3 regions of the Streptomyces sp. NPDC058092 genome follow, and region 2 is predicted to be linked to each of the others. Evidence: riboswitches for the same ligand, from Rfam matches in the RefSeq annotation. Region 2 holds a riboswitch; each other region holds the start of a gene.
What was found. A riboswitch is a leader RNA that binds a small molecule or an ion and turns the genes downstream of it on or off. The one in region 2 is predicted to bind thiamine pyrophosphate.
Positions count from the first base shown of each region.

Region 1: another riboswitch for thiamine pyrophosphate. It lies ahead of thiO (glycine oxidase ThiO); the one in region 2 lies ahead of thiC (phosphomethylpyrimidine synthase ThiC).
Region 3: another riboswitch for thiamine pyrophosphate. It lies ahead of ACFVV1_RS18255 (thiamine ABC transporter substrate binding subunit); the one in region 2 lies ahead of thiC (phosphomethylpyrimidine synthase ThiC).

Region 1 is NZ_JBHVSY010000024.1:91,585-97,789, forward strand. It holds gene pknB (Stk1 family PASTA domain-containing Ser/Thr kinase) at 1-376, opposite strand, end outside; gene ACFVV1_RS31520 (thiazole synthase) at 488-1,282, opposite strand; gene thiS (sulfur carrier protein ThiS) at 1,285-1,557, opposite strand; gene thiO (glycine oxidase ThiO) at 1,554-2,735, opposite strand; TPP riboswitch at 2,733-2,846, opposite strand; gene ACFVV1_RS31535 (hypothetical protein) at 2,898-3,242, shown strand; gene ACFVV1_RS31540 (NAD(P)/FAD-dependent oxidoreductase) at 3,271-4,524, shown strand; gene ACFVV1_RS31545 (Rv2175c family DNA-binding protein) at 4,620-4,985, shown strand; gene thiE (thiamine phosphate synthase) at 5,107-5,760, shown strand; gene metF (methylenetetrahydrofolate reductase [NAD(P)H]) at 5,874-6,205, shown strand, end outside.
Region 2 is NZ_JBHVSY010000002.1:174,506-180,710, forward strand. It holds gene ACFVV1_RS04500 (GNAT family N-acetyltransferase) at 1-583, opposite strand, end outside; gene thiC (phosphomethylpyrimidine synthase ThiC) at 728-2,542, opposite strand; TPP riboswitch at 2,535-2,668, opposite strand; gene ACFVV1_RS04510 (YibE/F family protein) at 2,739-4,061, shown strand; gene ACFVV1_RS04515 (SsgA family sporulation/cell division regulator) at 4,143-4,580, opposite strand; gene ACFVV1_RS04520 (IclR family transcriptional regulator) at 4,682-5,452, opposite strand; gene ACFVV1_RS04525 (DUF5326 family protein) at 5,696-5,908, opposite strand; gene ACFVV1_RS04530 (cupin domain-containing protein) at 6,073-6,205, opposite strand, start outside.
Region 3 is NZ_JBHVSY010000010.1:40,683-46,887, forward strand. It holds gene ACFVV1_RS18250 (ABC transporter permease) at 1-322, opposite strand, end outside; gene ACFVV1_RS18255 (thiamine ABC transporter substrate binding subunit) at 484-1,596, opposite strand; TPP riboswitch at 1,670-1,786, opposite strand; gene rlmN (23S rRNA (adenine(2503)-C(2))-methyltransferase RlmN) at 1,842-2,948, opposite strand; gene ACFVV1_RS18265 (phosphatidate cytidylyltransferase) at 3,051-4,136, opposite strand; gene frr (ribosome recycling factor) at 4,136-4,693, opposite strand; gene pyrH (UMP kinase) at 4,874-5,650, opposite strand; gene tsf (translation elongation factor Ts) at 5,810-6,205, opposite strand, start outside.

The DNA of each region.
Region 1 (6,205 bases), on a different contig from region 2:
GGACGGGCTCCAGGATGTCCAGCGCGGCTCTCGGCTGCAGGGCACCGCGGTCGCGCAGCACGTCTCGCAGGGTGCAGCCCGCGACGTACTCCATCGCGAGGTACACGTACTGGCCCTGGGCGCCCTGGTCGAAGACCGCGACCACATTGGGGTGCGCGAGCCGGGCCACGGACTTGGCCTCGCGGATGAAGCGCTCGACGAACGAGGCGTCGGTGGCGAGCGCCGGGTGCATCACCTTGAGGGCGAGCACCCGGTCGAGCCGGGTGTCCACGGCCCGGTAGACCGTGGCCATGCCGCCCACGGCGATGCGGGCATCGACGCGGTAGCGGCCGTCGAGCAGCTGCCCGACGAGAGGGTCCTGGAGGGTCGTATCCACGCATGCGAGTCTACGAGCCGCCACGAACACCTCCCACGGACCGGAGCGGTCCCGGGGCCGTACTGCAGCCGAGCCGTGACAGGAACATGTGGTCCACGGCGTCCCGGCGGGTCAGAAGGCCGGGCGCTCCGGGTCCAGCGCCGCACGCCCCTCCACCGGCGACGATGCCTCGGCGAAGTGGCGGCGCGGGATCCGGCCCGCGCGGTACGCCAGCCGCCCGCCCTCCACCGCGTGTCGCATCGCCGCGGCCATCAGCTCCGGCTCCTGGGCGCGGGTCACCGCGGACGCCAGCATCACCGCCGCGCACCCCAGCTCCATCGCGAGCGCCGCGTCCGAGGCCGTCCCGGCGCCCGCGTCGAGAATCACCGGCACCCGGGCCTGTTCGACGATCAGCTGGAAGTTGTGCGGATTGCGGATGCCGAGGCCGGAGCCGATGGGGGAGCCGAGCGGCATGACCGCCGCACACCCCACGTCCTGGAGCCTGCGGGCCAGCACCGGATCGTCATTGGTGTACGGCAGCACGGTGAAGCCGTCGTCCACCAGGGTCTCCGCGGCGTCCAGCAGCTCGATCGGATCGGGCAGCAGGGTCCGCTCGTCGGCCACCACCTCCAGCTTGATCCAGTCGGTGCCGAGCGCCTCGCGGGCCAGCCGGGCGGTCAGCACGGCCTCGCCCGCGGTGAAACAGCCCGCCGTGTTCGGCAGGACGCGGATGGAGAGCCGCTGGAGGACGGAGAGCACCGAGCCCTGCACGGTCGGGTCGAGGCGGCGCATCGCGACGGTGGTCAGCTCGGTGCCGGAGGCGGTCAGGGAACGCTCCAGGACGTCGAGGCCGGGTGCCCCGCCCGTTCCCATGATCAGCCGGGAGCCGAAGGCTGCGTCGCCGAGGGTGAAGAGGTCGTCGGCCATCGTCAGCCTCCCTGGACCGCGGTCAGGACCTCGACGCGGTCACCGCCGCCGAGCACGGTGGCGGACCACCGGCCGCGCGGGACGACGGCCTCGTTGACGGCGGCGGCGACGCCGGAGTGCGCGGTGGTCAGGGTGGCGACGAGGGCGTCCAGGGTGGTGCCCGCGGCGAGGAGACGGACCTCGCCGTTCACGGCCACGGGGACGGGCACGGGATCGGAGGGCGGTGCGGGCCGGGGGCGGGGCGCGGGCTCGGAGAGGGGCGCGGGCTCGGTCATGCGGGCTGCTCCTGACGTACGGGGGCGGCGGGCGGGAAGCGGTGCGGGGTGAAGGGGCGGGCCGGCTCGGGCAGCTCGCCGTCGGCCAGCAGCGCCGCCATGACGTCGCCGGTGACGGGGGTGAGCAGTACGCCGTTGCGGTGGTGGCCGGTGGCGAGGTGGAGGCCGGGCAGGGCGGTGGGGCCGAGCAGCGGGGCGTTGTCGGGGGAGGCGGGGCGCAGACCGGCGCGGGTCTCGGTGAGCGGCAGCTCGGTGATGCCGGGCACCAGCTCGTGGGCGTCCCGCAGCAGCTCGTAGACGCCGCCCGCGGTGACGGTGGTGTCCCAGCCCATCTCCTCGCTGGTGGCGCCGACGACCAGTTCGCCGTTCTCCCGCGGTACGAGATAGACATGGCTGCCCCGGACCACGGCCCGGACCGTCCGGGTGAGGAAGGGCGCGTACGCGGCGGGCACGGTCAGCCGCAGCACCTGCCCCTTCACCGGCCGGACCGGCGGCACGACCTCGTCCGGCAGCCCCGGCAGCCGGCCGCTGAGGCTGCCCGCGGCGAGCACGACCTGGTCGGCGCCGAGCTCCGTGCCCCCGGCGAGCACGGCTCCGGCGGCCCGGTCGCGAACGACCGTCAGACGCTCCACGCGGCCGCGGTGGAAGACCACCCCGGCCCGCTCGCAGGCGGTCAGCAGCGCGGCGGCCAGCCGGCGCGGATCGATCTGGTGGTCGCCGTCCACCCGCAGACCACCGCGGACGCCGGGCGCGAGCATCGGCTCCAGACGGCGGCATTCGCGGCCCGTGAGCCACTCCGACTCCAGGCCCGAACGCTGCTGCAGGGCATGCAGTTCCCGCAGATGGGCGCGGTCGTCGGAGTCCAGCGCGACGGCCAGGGTGCCGCAGGCGCGGAAGCCGGTCTCCCGCCCGCTCGCCGCTTCCAGTTCGGCCGCGAAGGCCGGATAGCGGGCGGCCGAGGCGACATTGAGGGCCAGCAGCATCTGTTCGCCGTAGTGGAGTTCGGTGACGGCGGCCAGCATGCCGGCCGCCACCTGGGCGGCCCCGCCGCCCGGTTCGGGGTCGGCGACCGCGATGCGCAGTCCGCGTTGCGCGGCCCGCCAGGCGGTCACCAGACCGATGATCCCGCCCCCGATGACCAGGACGTCGGATCCGTTTCCGTTCCGAGAAGAACGCATGGGCGTCCAGCCCCTCCCTTCGCCGGCATGACCCGGATCAGGTTCGTACGGTCGGAGGCCGCCCCAGCCTCCCTCTCAGCCCGGTGCGTCCGGGCTCCCGCGAGTGTTTTACGTTGGCCACCCTAGACCCCGCCCTCCGGACCCTGTAAGGGAGTAGCCACCGTGGCCCGTTCGCTCGACGGACTCGTCCTCTCACCGGTCGCCGACCAGGCCCCGGGCCAGGTCGGTACCCGTACCCGCTTCACGTACCACGAGGAGGGCGGCCGGATCTGGGCCGAGTACGCCGGCGGCGACGTGGTCCGCGGCCATCTCGTCGGCACCCGCGTCGACGACACCCTCGACTTCAGGTACGTCCAGCTGAAGCAGGACGGAACGACGTCCTGCGGCCACTGTGTCTCCACCGTCGTCGATCTCGCGGACGGCCGGGTCAGGCTGGACGAGCGATGGGAATGGGAGTCGCAGGAGGGCAGCGGGACGAGCACGGTGGAAGAGATCCCGCTTTCCTGACGAACCGTCAGGTGCGTAAGGTGTACGGGTGAGCGAGCAGCAGCAGTCAGAGCAGCCGGGCCGGGGCGCGGGGCGCCGCGTCGTCATCGTCGGCGCGGGCATGGCCGGTGTGCAGACGGCGGTGGCCCTGCGGGAGCAGGGCTTCACCGGCCCCGTCGCCCTGATCGGCGCCGAACCGCACCAGCCCTACGACCGGCCCCCGCTGTCCAAGGCGGTACTGCTCGGCGAGGCCGAGGACTCCGCCTTCGACGTCGACTTCGATGCGCTGGACATCGATCTGCAACTGGGCCGCGAAGTGACCGGTGTGCGCCCCGGCGCACATGAGCTGGACACCCCGTCGGGACCCGTGCCCTACGACGTGCTGGTGATCGCGACCGGCGCCGAACCGGTCGTCCTGCCCGGCGCCGAGGGCGTTCCCGGCGTCCATCTGCTGCGCACCCTCGACGACGCGGCGCGGCTGCGCCCCGTCCTCGACGAGCAGCACGGCGTCGTGGTCGTCGGCGCGGGCTGGATCGGCGCCGAGTTCGCCACCGCGGCCCGCGCCGCGGGCTGCGCCGTCACCGTCGTCGAGGCCGCCGACCGGCCCCTCGCGGGCGCGATGCCCGCCGAGGTCGCCGCCCCGATGAGCGCCTGGTACGCCGAGAGCGGCGCCGAACTCCTCACCGGAGCCCGGGTCGCCCGCGTCGAACCGGGCCGGGTGATCCTCGCGGACGGCCGTACGATCCCGGCCGGAGCGGTCGTCGTCGGAATCGGCGCACGGCCCGCCACCGGCTGGCTGGCCGGCTCCGGCATCGCGCTCGGCCCCGACGGATCGGTGACCGCCGACGGGGCGCTGCGCACCTCGCAGCCCGATGTGTACGCGGTCGGTGACTGCGCTTCGTTCCCCTCCGCCCGGTACGGCGAACGCCTTCTCGTCCACCACTGGGACAACGCCCTCCAGGGCCCGCGGACCGCCGCCGCCAACATCATCGCCGCCGCTGCCGGCGGTGGCCCCGCGCCGCTGACGTACGACCCCGTACCGTACTTCTGGTCCGAGCAGTTCGACCGGTTCGTGCAGTACGCGGGCCACCACGAGAGCGCCGACACCCTGCTGTGGCGCGGCGATCCCGCCGGCCCCGCCTGGTCGGTGTGCTGGCTGCGCGACGGCGTCCTGGTCGCGGTCCTCGCCGTCGGCCGGCCGCGCGATCTGGCGCAGGGGCGCAAGCTCATCGAAGCGGGCGCGCGGCTCGATCCGGCGCGCGCCGCCGACCCCTCCGTACCGCTCAAGTCGGCGACCCTCTGACGGCTGACCGGGGCGACCCTCCGACGGCGTACCCCGGAGCCCCGTACGGTCGGCCCGGCTACCGGCTGTCGGTCCGGGATGGCACGCTTGTCCCTGTGACCGAGATTGACGCAAAGATCGATGCTCTCGTCCCCGCCTGGCTCTACCTCCCCGACATCGCCGAAATGCTCGGTGTCGAGGTGACGCGCGTACGGCAGCTGGTCAAGGAGGGCCAGCTCATCGCCGTACGACGTGGTGAGAACCGGGCGCTCCAGGTGCCTGCCGCCTTCATCGACGGCGACAAGGTGGTCAAGGGCCTCTCCGGCACCCTGACGCTCCTGAGGGACGACGGCTACACCGACGAAGAGATGCTGGAATGGCTCTTCACCCCCGACCCGACCCTGCCGGGCACCCCTGCCCAGGCACTGAGCGAGAATCGCGGCACGGAGGTGAAGCGCCGCGCCCAGGCGCTCGCCGTCTGACCGCCGGCCGTAGGTGAGGGGCGGACCGCGCACCACCGCGCGGTCCGCGCCCCGCCCCGAAACCGGCAACCGCTCCACCAGGCACTCCGGCTCCACCACGCTCTCCAGGGGGAACTGCACCATGTCCACGCCTCGCGCGCCGCTGTCGGACGCCCGGCTCTATCTGTGCACGGACGCCCGCAAGCGCCAGGGCGACCTCCCCGCGTTCCTCGACGCCGTCCTCTCCAGTGGGGTGGACATCGTCCAACTGCGCGACAAGGGCATGGAAGCGGCCGAGGAGCTCGAACACCTGGCTGTCTTCGCCGACGCCTGCAAGCGCCACGGCAAGCTCCTCGCGGTGAACGACCGGGCCGATGTCGCCCACGCCATCGGCTCCGACGTGCTGCACCTCGGCCAGGGCGACCTGCCGGTCCCCGCCGCCCGCGCCATCATCGGCGAGGACGTGGCGATCGGCCGTTCCACCCACGCCGAGTCCGAGGTCGACGCGGCCGTCGCCGAACCAGGTGTGGACTACTTCTGCACCGGTCCGTGCTGGCCCACCCCGACCAAGCCCGGCCGGCACGCCCCGGGCCTGGACCTCGTGCGGTACGCCGCCTCGCTCGGCACCCGCCGCCCGTGGTTCGCCATCGGCGGGATCGACGCGGGCAATCTCGACGAGGTGCTGGACGCCGGAGCGCGCCGGGTGGTCGTCGTACGGGCGATCACCGAGGCGGCAGACCCGGCCGCCGCCACCGCCGGGCTGGCCGAGCGAATCCGGGTGCGCGCCGGGACGTGATCCGGCCGGATGCCCGAAGCCGGGTGTCCGAAGGGTGGACAAACAACCGGTCAATTCGGGCAATTAGCGCTGGTCCGGTCCTGTGGTCGTCGTGCTCTGGTTAACCTGCCCGTATGGCCCTTGGCACACCATCTACCAGGACAGATCACGCGCGCACGGTGCGTGAGCTCCTCGCGACCGGCAAGACTTCGTATTCGTTCGAGTTCTGGGCGCCCAAGACCGAGAAGGGCGAGCGGAACGTCTGGAGTGCGCTGCGCCGCGTCGAGGCGGTGGGGCCGAGCTTCGTCTCCGTGACGTACGGGGCGGGTGGCTCCACCCGGGCCGGTACGGTCAGGGTTGCCGAGCAGATCGCCGCCGATTCCACCCTCACCCCGGTCGCGCACCTCACGGCGGTCAACCACTCCGTCGCCGAGCTGCGCAACATGATCGGGCAGTACGCCGACGC
Region 2 (6,205 bases):
GGTCCCATGCCTTCGGGCGCGCCAGCGCCTCCCACTCGGGACGGAGCAGTGAGAGCACCGCGACGTCATGGCGGCGCCCCCGGTGCAGACACGCAGATCGCCGTATCCCCTCCTGGACGAACCCCGACCTGAGGAGAACGGCGAGCGCGGCCGCGTTGTCCGTGTGGGTGACCGCCTGAAGGCGGTACATGGGCAACTCGCCGAACGCCAGGTCCGTCAGCGCGTCGACTGCGTCCGTGCCGTATCCGCGACCGCGGTGCTGCGGAGCCAGCAGCAGCTCGACCTCGGCCGTACCGTCGGCGACATCCTGTTCGGTCAGGGCCACGTGGCCGACAGGCGTGCCGTCGGGAAGCACGACGACGAAGTCGTCACGGTCCTGGTCGTCGTGGCCGCGCTCGATGCGTTCCCGCAGCGACGTGAGCGAACGTGGCCAGATACCCATCGCATGAGCGGTTGCCGGATCGGACCGCCACTCCTGCAGCAGTTCGGCGTCATCGACTTCCACGGGAACGAAGGCGACGTTCCGCCCTCGCCAACACGGCTTCCGGTCCGCCTCGTTCGCCTCCGCCGCGCTATCGCTCATGCGCGGAGCCTACGGACACGCAACCGCCCTGATCACCTGCTTTTGGCACCGAGCGTCCGGAGCCTGCCGTGCGGACGCGGAGAGCCGCGGCCGAGTGGCGAAGACCTGCTGCGGTCTTCGCCCCTCGGCCACGCGTCGGACCGATCAGTCCGCGATCGGCAGATAGACCCGGTTGCCGGCTGCCGCGAACTCCTTGGACTTCTCCGCCATGCCCGCCTCGATCTCCGCCTGCGAACCGCCGTGTTCACGGCGGATGTCCTGGGAGATCTTCATCGAACAGAATTTCGGCCCGCACATCGAGCAGAAGTGCGCGGTCTTCGCCGGTTCGGCGGGCAGCGTCTCGTCGTGGAACTCCCGCGCCGTGACCGGGTCGAGAGCCAGATTGAACTGGTCCTCCCAGCGGAATTCGAAACGGGCGTCGGAGAGCGCGTCGTCCCAGTCCTGCGCCCCCGGGTGCCCCTTGGCGAGGTCCGCCGCATGGGCTGCGATCTTGTACGTGATGACGCCGGTCTTCACATCGTCGCGGTTGGGCAGGCCGAGGTGCTCCTTGGGCGTGACGTAACAGAGCATCGCCGTGCCCCACCACGCGATCATCGCCGCGCCGATGCCCGAGGTGATGTGGTCGTACGCCGGAGCGACATCGGTGGTCAGCGGGCCGAGCGTGTAGAACGGCGCCTCCTCGCAGATCTCCTGTTGGAGGTCAATGTTCTCCTTGATCTTGTGCATCGGGACATGGCCCGGGCCCTCGATCATGGTCTGGACGCCGTGCCGCTTGGCGATCGTGTTCAGTTCGCCGAGCGTGCGCAGTTCGGCGAACTGGGCCTCGTCGTTGGCGTCGGCGATCGAGCCGGGGCGCAGACCGTCGCCCAGCGAGTACGTCACGTCGTATGTGGCGAGGATCTCGCAGAGCTCCTCGAAGTGCTCGTACAGGAAGGACTCCTTGTGGTGCGCGAGGCACCACGCCGCCATGATCGAACCGCCGCGGGAGACGATGCCGGTCTTGCGTCGGGCGGTCAGCGGGACGTACGGCAGGCGCACGCCGGCGTGGACCGTCATGTAGTCGACGCCCTGCTCGGCCTGCTCGATGACGGTGTCCTTGTAGATCTCCCAGGTCAGCTCCTCGGCCCGGCCGTCGACCTTTTCGAGCGCCTGGTAGAGGGGAACGGTGCCGATCGGCACGGGGGAGTTGCGCAGGACCCACTCACGGGTGGTGTGAATGTTGCGGCCGGTGGAAAGGTCCATGACCGTGTCGGCGCCCCAGCGCGTCGCCCACGTCATCTTCTCCACCTCCTCCTCGATGGAGGACGTCACCGCGGAGTTGCCGATGTTGGCATTGACCTTCACCAGGAACCGCTTCCCGATGATCATCGGTTCGATCTCGGGGTGGTTGACGTTGGCCGGCAGTACGGCCCGGCCCGCGGCGATCTCCTCGCGCACCACCTCGGGCTCGGTGTTCTCCCGGATCGCCACGTATTCCATCTCCGGGGTGATCTCACCCCGGCGGGCATACGCGAGCTGGGTCACCGGCTGCCCGTTCCGGCTGCGGCGGGGCAGCCGGGGCCGGCCGGGGAAGACCGCGTCGAGGTTGCGCAGCCCTTCCCCATGATCTCGGCTTCGCTCGAGCAGGGGAGACCCCATTTGCGGCGAGGTGTGCTTGAGCCCGTCGTCCTCGGGGCGCGCGGGGCGGCCCGGGTACTCCTCGGTGTCGCCGCGCGCGATGATCCAGTTCTCCCGCAGCGGTGCGAGCCCGCGACGGACATCGGTCTCGGTGCTGGGATCGGTGTACGGACCCGACGTGTCGTACAGCGTCACGTCCTTGCCGTTGGTGAGGTGCACCTGACGGACCGGCACCCGGAGGTCCGGGCGTGAGCCCTGGACGTATCCCTTGTGCCAGCCGATGGACTTCCCGGCCTCGTCACTCTGGTTCGAGGCAGGCGTGCGTGCGTCCGATGTGGTCATGAGACCTACTCCCTACGCCGGCATTACCCGGTAACAGGTTCGGCGGTCGGCGCAGCCTGTCCCGTACGGATGTACGGATATCAGCGCCCTCTCAGCCCGGTGCTCCGAGCTCCCGCGTGTGCAAAGGTTCCTCCACGCTAGCCCCCTGTCCGGCCTAATGAACAGAGGGCCCCTCTCTTCTTGCGATGATCGGCCGGTGACGTCCCCCCAAATCGACTCCGAACCGCGAGGCCATCAGCACGGCCACTCGCACAGCCATGGTCCTGCCGCGCCCGTCTCGAAGCATCTGCGCAAGGTCATCGCGGCCGTGCTCATCCCGTTCGCCACCGCGGTCGTCGTCGGCCTGGTGGTGCTCTGGCCGGGCGGTGCTCCTCCGCACGAGCGGACCGGTGTCGGTTTCGACCGGCAGACCCAGCAGGCGAAGGTGGTGAAGGTCGACAAGGTGGACTGCAAGGACGTGAACGCCGCCCAGATGCCCATCAGCGGTGAGACCACCCCGCCGTCGGGGAGCGCGCCGGGGCTGTGCGAGAAGGCCACCGTCGAGGTGACGACCGGTCACGACAAGGGCCGGACCTTCGTCGAGATCGTCCAGCCCGACGCACCGCGTCAGTTGCGCCAGGGTCAGGGCGTGGTCGTGGCGTACGCCCCCGACGCACCCCACGATCTGCAGTACTCGGTGACGGATGTGAACCGGAAGTTCCCGATGGCGCTGCTGGCCGGGATCTTCGCCCTGGTCGTGGTCGCGGTGGGCAGGATGCGTGGGGTGATGGCTCTGGTCGCGCTCGCCGTGTCGTTCGCGGTACTGACCCTGTTCATCCTCCCGGCCATCCTCCAGGGCTCGAATCCCCTGCTCGTCGCGGTGATCGGGGCCAGTGCGATCATGCTGATCGCGCTCTACATGTGCCACGGTCCGACCGCCCGCACCTCGGTCGCGGTGATCGGCACACTGATCTCGCTCCTGCTGATCGGGCTGCTCGGATCGCTCTTCATCGGCTGGGCGAGCCTGACCGGCAACACCGACGACAGCACCGGCCTCATCCACGGCCTGTACCCGCACATCGACATGAGCGGCCTGCTGCTGGCCGGTGTCATCATCGGTTCGCTCGGGGTCCTCGACGATGTGACGGTCACCCAGACCTCGGCGGTCTGGGAGTTGCACCAGGCGAACCCGACGATGGGTGCGCGGGGGCTCTACAGGGCAGGGATCAGGATCGGGCGCGACCACATCGCCTCGGTCGTCAATACGCTGGTGCTCGCCTACGCGGGCGCGGCGCTGCCGCTGCTGCTGCTGTTCTCGATCGCCCGGAGCAGCGTGGGGGCGGTGGCCAACAGCGAGCTGGTGGCGGAGGAGATCGTACGAACACTGGTCGGCTCGATCGGGCTGGTCGCCTCGGTGCCGGTGACGACGGTGCTCGCCGCGCTGGTCGTCTCCGCGGACCGCACAGGGCTCGGCGCGGAAGCCGGAGCTTCAGCACCCGTACGGACCGGGAGAGGCCGCCGTCGCAGGGCGAAGCCTTGAACGCCCCCACCACGGAGAGCGATTCACCCATTCGGCGGGTGTCGCGTTCGACCTGCGGGCCGGTCTGCGACCCCGTGCTCTTCAGCCGGCGTTCTGCTCCTCGGCGAGGATCCGGCCCAGAGCCTCTTCCAGATTGCCCTCGAAGTCACCCAGCGTGCACTCCTGCCCGAGCGGCACGAGTTTGTCCGTCCGATCGAGAAAAGCCACAAGTGGCGCGGTACCGGCCCGGAAGAGGGCGCGATCCTCGCCCACCTGAAGCCGGATATGTACGTCGGAAAGCCCCTCGGGCTCCGTGGGTCCGATGTGCACATCGCCGTCGCCACTGGGGCTGTTGAGGCCGTCGAGCAGCAGCTCGCGGCCGAATGCCCAGGTGACGGGGGCGTCGCCGGGCAGATGGAAGGTCATCCGGATCGCATACGGATCACACACTTCGTACCGGAGCTCCACCGGGATCCGGAAAGAGAGCTCCTCGGAAACGAGGAAGCTCATCATGACCTCAGCTTGAACCGACTCGCGCATCGTTCAACCCCGCAGTAGATGAATCTGGCCAGGAATGATCCCCCATGGCCCTATTGACGCCATCGTGGTGCACGCGATAGCAGATCACAAGGAGTGATTTTTCAGATACTGATAGAGAACACGAACGAACGCAAGAGGTTGGCCACTTCGCCACGTAGTTGTTCGACTGCGGGGAGCAACCGGTCTTCCTGCTCCAGGGGTACCGAAATGGCCATCGCGGCGGCGGTGAATCCGGCAGTGATCGGGATGGCCGCGCAGACCGTCCCCAAGGCGTACTCCTGTCGTTCGATGACAGGTTCCATTCGTTCCAGCGACCGCAACCGCTCAAGGAGCGTCACGCGGTCCCTCACCGAGTAGCGGGTCAGCGGCCGTACCGGATGCCGGTCCAGATGGTCCTCGCGGGCCTTCTCGTCGAGTTGGCTCAGCAGACACTGGCCGATCGCATGGGCGTGCCCGGTCTCCCGGAAGGACGCCGACTCGTCCACCGCGGGGATGGCTGGGGTGTCGGCGACGGCGACGAGTTCGATCTCGCCCTCGCGGTAGACGGCGCAGTACACCGGTGCGCCGATGGTGTCGCGCCAGCGGCTCAGCGACTCCGTCATTCTGCTGCGACGATTCCGCAGGGAACCTTCATCGACCAGGCGCTCAGCGGCGGTTCCGAAGAGGAACACACCGTTCTCCCGGCGCAGATAGCCCTCGTGGGCCAGGGTGCGCAGCAGATGGTAGGCAGTGGGAAGGGGAAGGCCCGCTTCCCTGGCCAACTGCTTCGCGGGCGCCCCGTCTCGATGGGCACCCACAGCCTCCAGCAGCCTCAGCGCTCGCTGAACCGAACCGATCAACGTCGGGACAGCAGTGCTCGATGCCGTGGTCAACGGTCACCCCCAGGCATGGTGACGGGCAGTCAGCCCGCCTGTGGGGGCCGCCCCCACAGACCGCCGCATGACTGGGTTCGGAGACCGAACGCCGTACAAACCACTGGTCAGGGTGGTGACGGACAGTTAATTCCCAGGTGGTGGCGGCGGACTGCCACCATATCGGCCGCATCCGCGAGGGAGGTCGTTTCGTCTTCTGCTTAGCTCAGCTGGGCTAATCGCCCCGGCCGCCTTCCGATCGTCCTACCAGTCGCCGCGCGAGGAGGACGACGACATGAACTTGCGTACGACGAAGACGAGTCCACCGACCAGGATCACGAACACGAGAACCTTGAAGAGCAGACCGATCACGAACCAGACCACACTGGCGATCAGGCCGCCGAACACAACGATCGCGATGACCGGCACCGCGATCCACTTCACCCACCAGGGCATCCCCGCGAATATCTCCCGCACGGCCATCGTCCTTGCCTCGTCTCTGTGAGTTCCTGTTCCGCTGCTCCGATACTTCGATGCTAGACGCGCGGAGGGGGGCGGCGGCGGGCCCGCAGCCCTTGAAGTCCCCTGATCGACCCCCTAGGGATCCCTGATACCGGAGCCCGGCCCTCCGGGAGCGCGGCTCAGCTCTCCGGTGGCGAGAAGACCACCATGACCCGCAGGTCCTCGGTGATGTGGTGGAACTTGTGGGCCACTCCGGCGGGGACGTACACCACGCTCCCTCTTCCCACCTGTGTGGTTTCCATGCCGACCGTG
Region 3 (6,205 bases), on a different contig from region 2:
CCACCAGCGCCAGGAAGGCCGTCCCGACGACGACGGTCGGCAGGACGAACGGCACGGTGACGACCGCCCGCAGCAGTTGTTTGCCGGGGAAGTCGAAGCGGGCGAAGACATAGGCGCCGGGCAGCGCGATCAGCAGGGTCAGCGCGGTCGAGACGAGCGCCTGCCAGGTGGTGAACCAGAGGACGTCGCGGATGTCCGGCCGGGTCAGCACCTCGCCGATCCGGCCGAACTGCCAGACGCCGTCCGCCTTCAGGCCGCGGCCGACAATCGCGGTGACCGGATAGGCGAAGAACAGCGCGAAGAACGCGACGGGCACGGCCATCAGGCCGAGCCGCACCGCGCTCCCGCGCCGCGCCTTCGCGCGCACGAAGTCCGCGTGCCCGGAGCGGCCGCGCGGCTCCTCACCACGCGGCCCGTCCTGGTGCGCACCCGTCCCGCCCGAACTCTTCCCGCCCGCGTCCGTTCCGCGTACGGGGGTCTTCGCTACTTCACTACGAGCGAGGACCACGACTGGACCCACTGCTCACGGTTCTTGGAGATCTTGTCCGGGGCGACGGTCGTCGGCCTGTCCACCGTCGCGCCGAACTTCGTGAAGAGCTCCGGCAGATTCGCGCCCTTGGTGACCGGGTTCACGAACATGTTGAGCGGCATGTCCTCCTGGAACCTCTTGCTGATCAGGAAGTCCAGCAGGGCCTTGCCACCCGCCTCGTTCTTCGCACCGTTCAGCAGCCCCGCGAACTCGATCTGGCGGAAGCAGGTCCCGGTGGCGACCCCGGTCGGGGCCGCAGTGGGCTGCGGCTTCGCGTAGAGCACCTCGACGGGCGGGCTGGAGGCGTACGAGACGACGAGCGGCCGGTCGGCCTTGGCCTTCTTGCCCCCCGCGGAGCCGGAGAACTCCTCGTTGTACGCCTGCTCCCAGCCGTCGACGACCTTGACGCCGTTGCTCTTCAGCTTCTTCCAGTAGTCCTGGTAGCCCTTCTCGCCGTAGGTGGCGACGGTGCCGAGGAGGAAACCGAGGCCGGGCGAGGAGGTCTGGGCGTTCTCGGTGACGAGGAGGTTCTTGTACGCGGGCTTCGTCAGGTCCTCGAAGGACTGCGGCGGCGCGAGCTTCTTGTCGGCGAAGTACTTCTTGTCGTAGTTGACGCAGATGTCGCCGGTGTCGATCGGGGTGACCCGGTGCTCGGTGGCGTCGAGTTGGGTATCGGACGCCACCTGGTCGATGCCCTTCGCCTCGTACGGCGTGAAGAGGCCGCTGTCGAGCGCGCGGGAAAGCAGGGTGTTGTCGACGCCGAAGAACACATCACCGCGCGGGGAACCCTTGGTCAGGATCTCCTGGTTGAGCGCGACACCCGCGTCGCCGCTCTTCAGTACCTTGACGGTGTAGCCGGTCTGCTCGGTGAACTCCTTCAGCACGTCCTTGGAGGCGTTGAAGGAGTCATGGCTGACGAGCGTCACGGTCTTCGAGCCCGAGCTCTTCGTGGAGCCGGAACCGGAGTCCGACGTGTCGGAACTCCCGCATCCGGCAAGTGCGGTGACGCCGAGCGCGGCGGCAACGGCCGTCGCCGCGAGCTGCTTGGTTCTGCGCGTGGTGCTCATTGTGGATTCCTCCTGGGTTTTGGCCAGGAAGAGACGCGGCCCTGCCCACGGGAGGCGGGCAGGGCGCAACAGCATGAGTTGATGACCGAACTTCCTACCTGGAATGACCCGGGCGAGGTTCAGAGGGTCTGCGGCCGACCTGTCCTCGGTGCCGCACTCTCAGCGCTGTGGCGCTCCCCTGTCGGAATATGAAGTTGATTCTATGAAGTTGATTTCAGGCCCAGGTTACACGGGCCGTTCCGGCCTCAGCGCTCGGCTGCAGCCAGCTGCCCGCAGGCCCCGTCGATCTCCTGGCCGCGGGTGTCCCGCACGGTCACCGGCACCCCGTGTGCCGCGATCGCCTCGACGAAGGCCTTCTCGTCCTCGGGCCGCGAGGCGGTCCACTGGGAGCCGGGCGTCGGGTTCAGCGGGATCAGGTTGACGTGCACCCGCCTCCCCTTGAGGAGCCGGCCGAGCCGATCGCCGCGCCAGGCCTGGTCGTTGATGTCCCGGATCAGCGCGTACTCGATGGAGATGCGGCGACCGGACTTCTCCGCGTACTCCCACGCGGCGTCCAGCACCTCACGCACCTTCCACCGCGTGTTCACGGGGACGAGCGTGTCGCGCAGCTCGTCGTCCGGGGCGTGCAGCGAGACGGCGAGACGGCACTTGAAGCCCTCGTCGGCGAAGCGGAGCATCGCGGGCACCAGGCCGACGGTGGAGACGGTGATCCCGCGCTGCGAGAGCCCCAGCCCGTCCGGCTCCGGGTCGGTCAGCCGACGGATCGCGCCGACCACCCGCTTGTAGTTGGCGAGCGGTTCGCCCATGCCCATGAAGACGATGTTGGAGAGCCGTGCCGGGCCCCCCGGGACCTCCCCGTCGCGCAGCGCCCGCATGCCGTCCACGATCTGGTGGACAATCTCGGCGGTCGACAGATTGCGGTCGAGACCGGCCTGTCCCGTGGCGCAGAACGGGCAGTTCATCCCGCATCCCGCCTGTGACGAGATACACATCGTCACCCGCTCCGGGTAGCGCATCAGGACGGACTCGACGAGCGTCCCGTCGTGCAGCTTCCACAGCGTCTTGCGAGTGGTGTCGTCGTCACAACTGATGTGGCGGACCACGGACATCAGATCGGGGAACATCGCCTCGGCGAGCTTGTCCCGCGAACCGGCCGGGATGTTGGTCCACTCGGCCGGGTCGTGCGCGTACCGCGCGAAGTAGTGCTGCGAGAGCTGCTGGGCACGGAACGGCTTCTCGCCGATCGCGGCGACGGCTTCCTTGCGCTCGGCGGGCGTGAGGTCGGCGAGATGCCGCGGCGGCTTCTTGGCTCCGCGGGGCGCGACGAAAGTGAGTTCTCCGGGCTTAGGCATGGTCCATCCAGTGTCGCAGACAGAACAGTGAGGGCCCGCCGCCCTGTGGACAACGGACCCTCACTCGTAAAAGCCCAGGTCAGGAGAGTAGAGCTCGAGGGATCAGCCGGAGCCCACGAACAGCACCAGCAGCAGCCAGACCACCGGGGCGGTCGGCAGCAGCGAGTCCAGCCGGTCCATGATGCCGCCGTGCCCCGGCAGCAGCGTGCCCATGTCCTTGATGCCGAGGTCCCGCTTGATCATCGACTCGCCCAGGTCACCGAGCGTGGCACTGGCCGCGACCGCGAGCCCCAGCAGCAGCCCCTGCCACCAGGAACCGCCGTCGATCAGGAACTGCATGCACAGCGCACCGGCGACCATCGCGAAGGCGACGGCGCCGAACAGACCCTCCCGGGTCTTTCCGGGGCTGATGCGCGGCGCGAGCTTGTGCTTGCCGAAGCGCCAGCCGACGGCGTACGCACCCGTGTCGCTGACCACGGTCAGCAACAGGAAGGTCAGCACCCGCTGCGGCCCGTCGTCCGCGGTCAGGAGCATGGCGACGAACGTGGCCAGGAACGGCACGTAGAACGCGGCGAACACGCCGGCCGTGACGTCCTCGAGGTAGCCCTCCGGGGGCTCGGTCATCCGCCAGACGAGCACCGCGAGGGCGGTGAGCGCCATCGCCACCCAGGCTCCCTCGGCACCCCGTGCGTAGCCGGCCACCACCATCGCCGCGCCACCGACCGCCAGCGGGATGAGCGGCGCCTTGATGTCCTTGCGCTCCTCCAGCCGGGAGGTGAGCTCCCACAGCCCCACGACGACGGCGACGGCGATCACACCGACGAAGACGGCCTTCACGATGAACAGCGAGGCGGCGATGACGGCACCGAGCCCCACACCGACCCCTATGGCGGCTCGCAGATCACGGCCCGCACGCTTCTTCTGCGGGGGAGGCGGCGCGGTGGACATGGGCTCCTGCGGCTTCTCGTCGCGGAACAGGGGGCCGCCGCTCAGGCGTGCGGCCCCCCGGTCCCGGTCATCACGGTCGTCAGCGTCTCTACCTGCGTCGGGAGCGTCCGGCACGATGGGCATGGGCCGAGTCTGCTGGGCGCCATGCACATCGTATGCAGGACCCGCCGGAGCCGCCTGCATCTCGGGCGGACCCCAGTGGCCGGCTCTCTGCGGGGCGCCCCAGGAAGAGTCGTTCATCAGACTTCGAGCAGCTCGGCTTCCTTGTGCTTGAGCAGCTCGTCGACCTGTGCGACGTACTTCGCGGTGGTGTCGTCGAGCTCCTTCTCGGCGCGACGCACCTCGTCCTCGCCGGTCTCCTTGTCCTTGACCAGCTTGTCGAGCGTCTCCTTGGCCTTGCGGCGCACGGCCCGGATGGAGATCTTGGAGTCCTCGGCCTTCGTCTTCGCGACCTTGATGTACTCGCGACGACGCTCCTCGGTGAGGTCCGGGAAGGTCACCCGGATGATATTGCCGTCGTTGCTCGGGTTGACGCCGAGGTCCGAGTCGCGGATGGCCTGTTCGATGTTGCGCAGCGCGGTCTTGTCGAACGGCGTCACGACGGCCATGCGCGGCTCGGGCACCGAGAACGAGGCGAGCTGGTTGATCGGGGTCAGCGCGCCGTAGTAGTCGGCGACGATCTTGTTGAACATCGCCGGGTGGGCACGGCCGGTACGGATCGCGGCGAAGTCCTCCTTCGCAACGACGACGGCCTTCTCCATCTTCTCCTCGGCCTCAAGGAGGGTTTCTTCGATCACCACGTGCTCCTGCGTGTCTTGAGTGGGCCCGGCGTGCTCGGGCCCGGCGGGTCCTGGGTCGCGTCCTCACCTGCACGGTGTCCGACCGGCAGGCCGTTGTCCATCCTTCGGGACCTGTCCCGGGGTGTTCCCCGCAGGCCCCGGGCCCTCCCGTGGCTTCCCGGGAAGGCCCCCCGGTTCTCAGGCCCGGGTGCCCTGGTCACTCACGAGCGTGCCGATCTTCTCACCCTTGACCGCGCGGGCGATATTGCCCGTGGCGGTCAGTTCGAAGACGAGGATCGGCAGCTGGTTGTCACGGCAGAGCGTGATGGCGGTGGCGTCGGCGACCTTGAGATCGCGGGCGAGCACCTCGCTGTACTCGAGGGCGTCGAACTTCACCGCGTCGGGGTTGGTCTTCGGGTCGGAGTCGTAGACCCCGTCCACGCCGTTCTTGCCCATGAGCAGCGCCTGGGCGTCGATCTCCAGGGCGCGCTGGGCGGCGGTGGTGTCGGTGGAGAAGTACGGCATCCCCATACCGGCGCCGAAGATGACGACGCGGCCCTTCTCCAGGTGGCGCACGGCGCGCAGCGGGATGTACGGCTCCGCGACCTGTCCCATGGTGATGGCGGTCTGGACCCGGGAGTCGATGCCCTCCTTCTCCAGGAAGTCCTGGAGAGCCAGGCAGTTCATGACCGTGCCGAGCATGCCCATGTAGTCGGACCGGGCCCGGTCCATGCCGCGCTGCTGGAGTTCGGCACCCCGGAAGAAGTTGCCGCCGCCGATGACAATCGCGATTTCCGCGCCGCCGCGGACGACTGCCGCGATTTCCCGGGCGATGGCGTGTACGACGTCGGGGTCTACACCGAGACCTCCGCCGCCGGCGAACGCTTCTCCGGACAGCTTCAGCATGAAGCGTCCGGGCACCTTGCCGTCCTCGCGCTTGTGGTCACCTTTGGCGGCGTCCGCGCCCTTGTTCATGGAGATTCTCCTCGTGCACATACGAAGAAGGCCATTGCCGGTGGGTCTGGTGTCCCTCAGCGGCAATGGCCTCCTCGTCAGATCTGCGGTCGTACGGCATGAGTGCGGCCGACGACTGCACTGGACCCTAACGGGGTCCACCGTTGTTCGCGGACGGACTCAGATGCCGACCTTGATGCGCGAGAAGCGCTTCAGGGTGACACCGGCCTCGTCCAGAACCTTCTGGACGGACTTCTTGTTGTCCTTGGCGAACGCCTGCTCCAGGACGACGACTTCCTTGAAGAAACCGTTGACGCGACCCTCGACGATCTTCGGAAGGGCGGCCTCCGGCTTACCCTCCTCGCGAGAGGTGGCCTCGGCGACACGACGCTCGTTCTCGACCGTCTCGGCCGGGACCTCGTCGCGGTTGAGGTACTTCGGGGCGAAGGCGGCGATGTGCTGCGCGACGTCCTTGGCGACCTGGGCGTTCTCCTGGTCGAGCTCGACCAGGACACCGACCTGCGGCGGGAGGTCGGGCATCGTGCGGTGCATGTACGCAGCCACGTAACCGCCGGT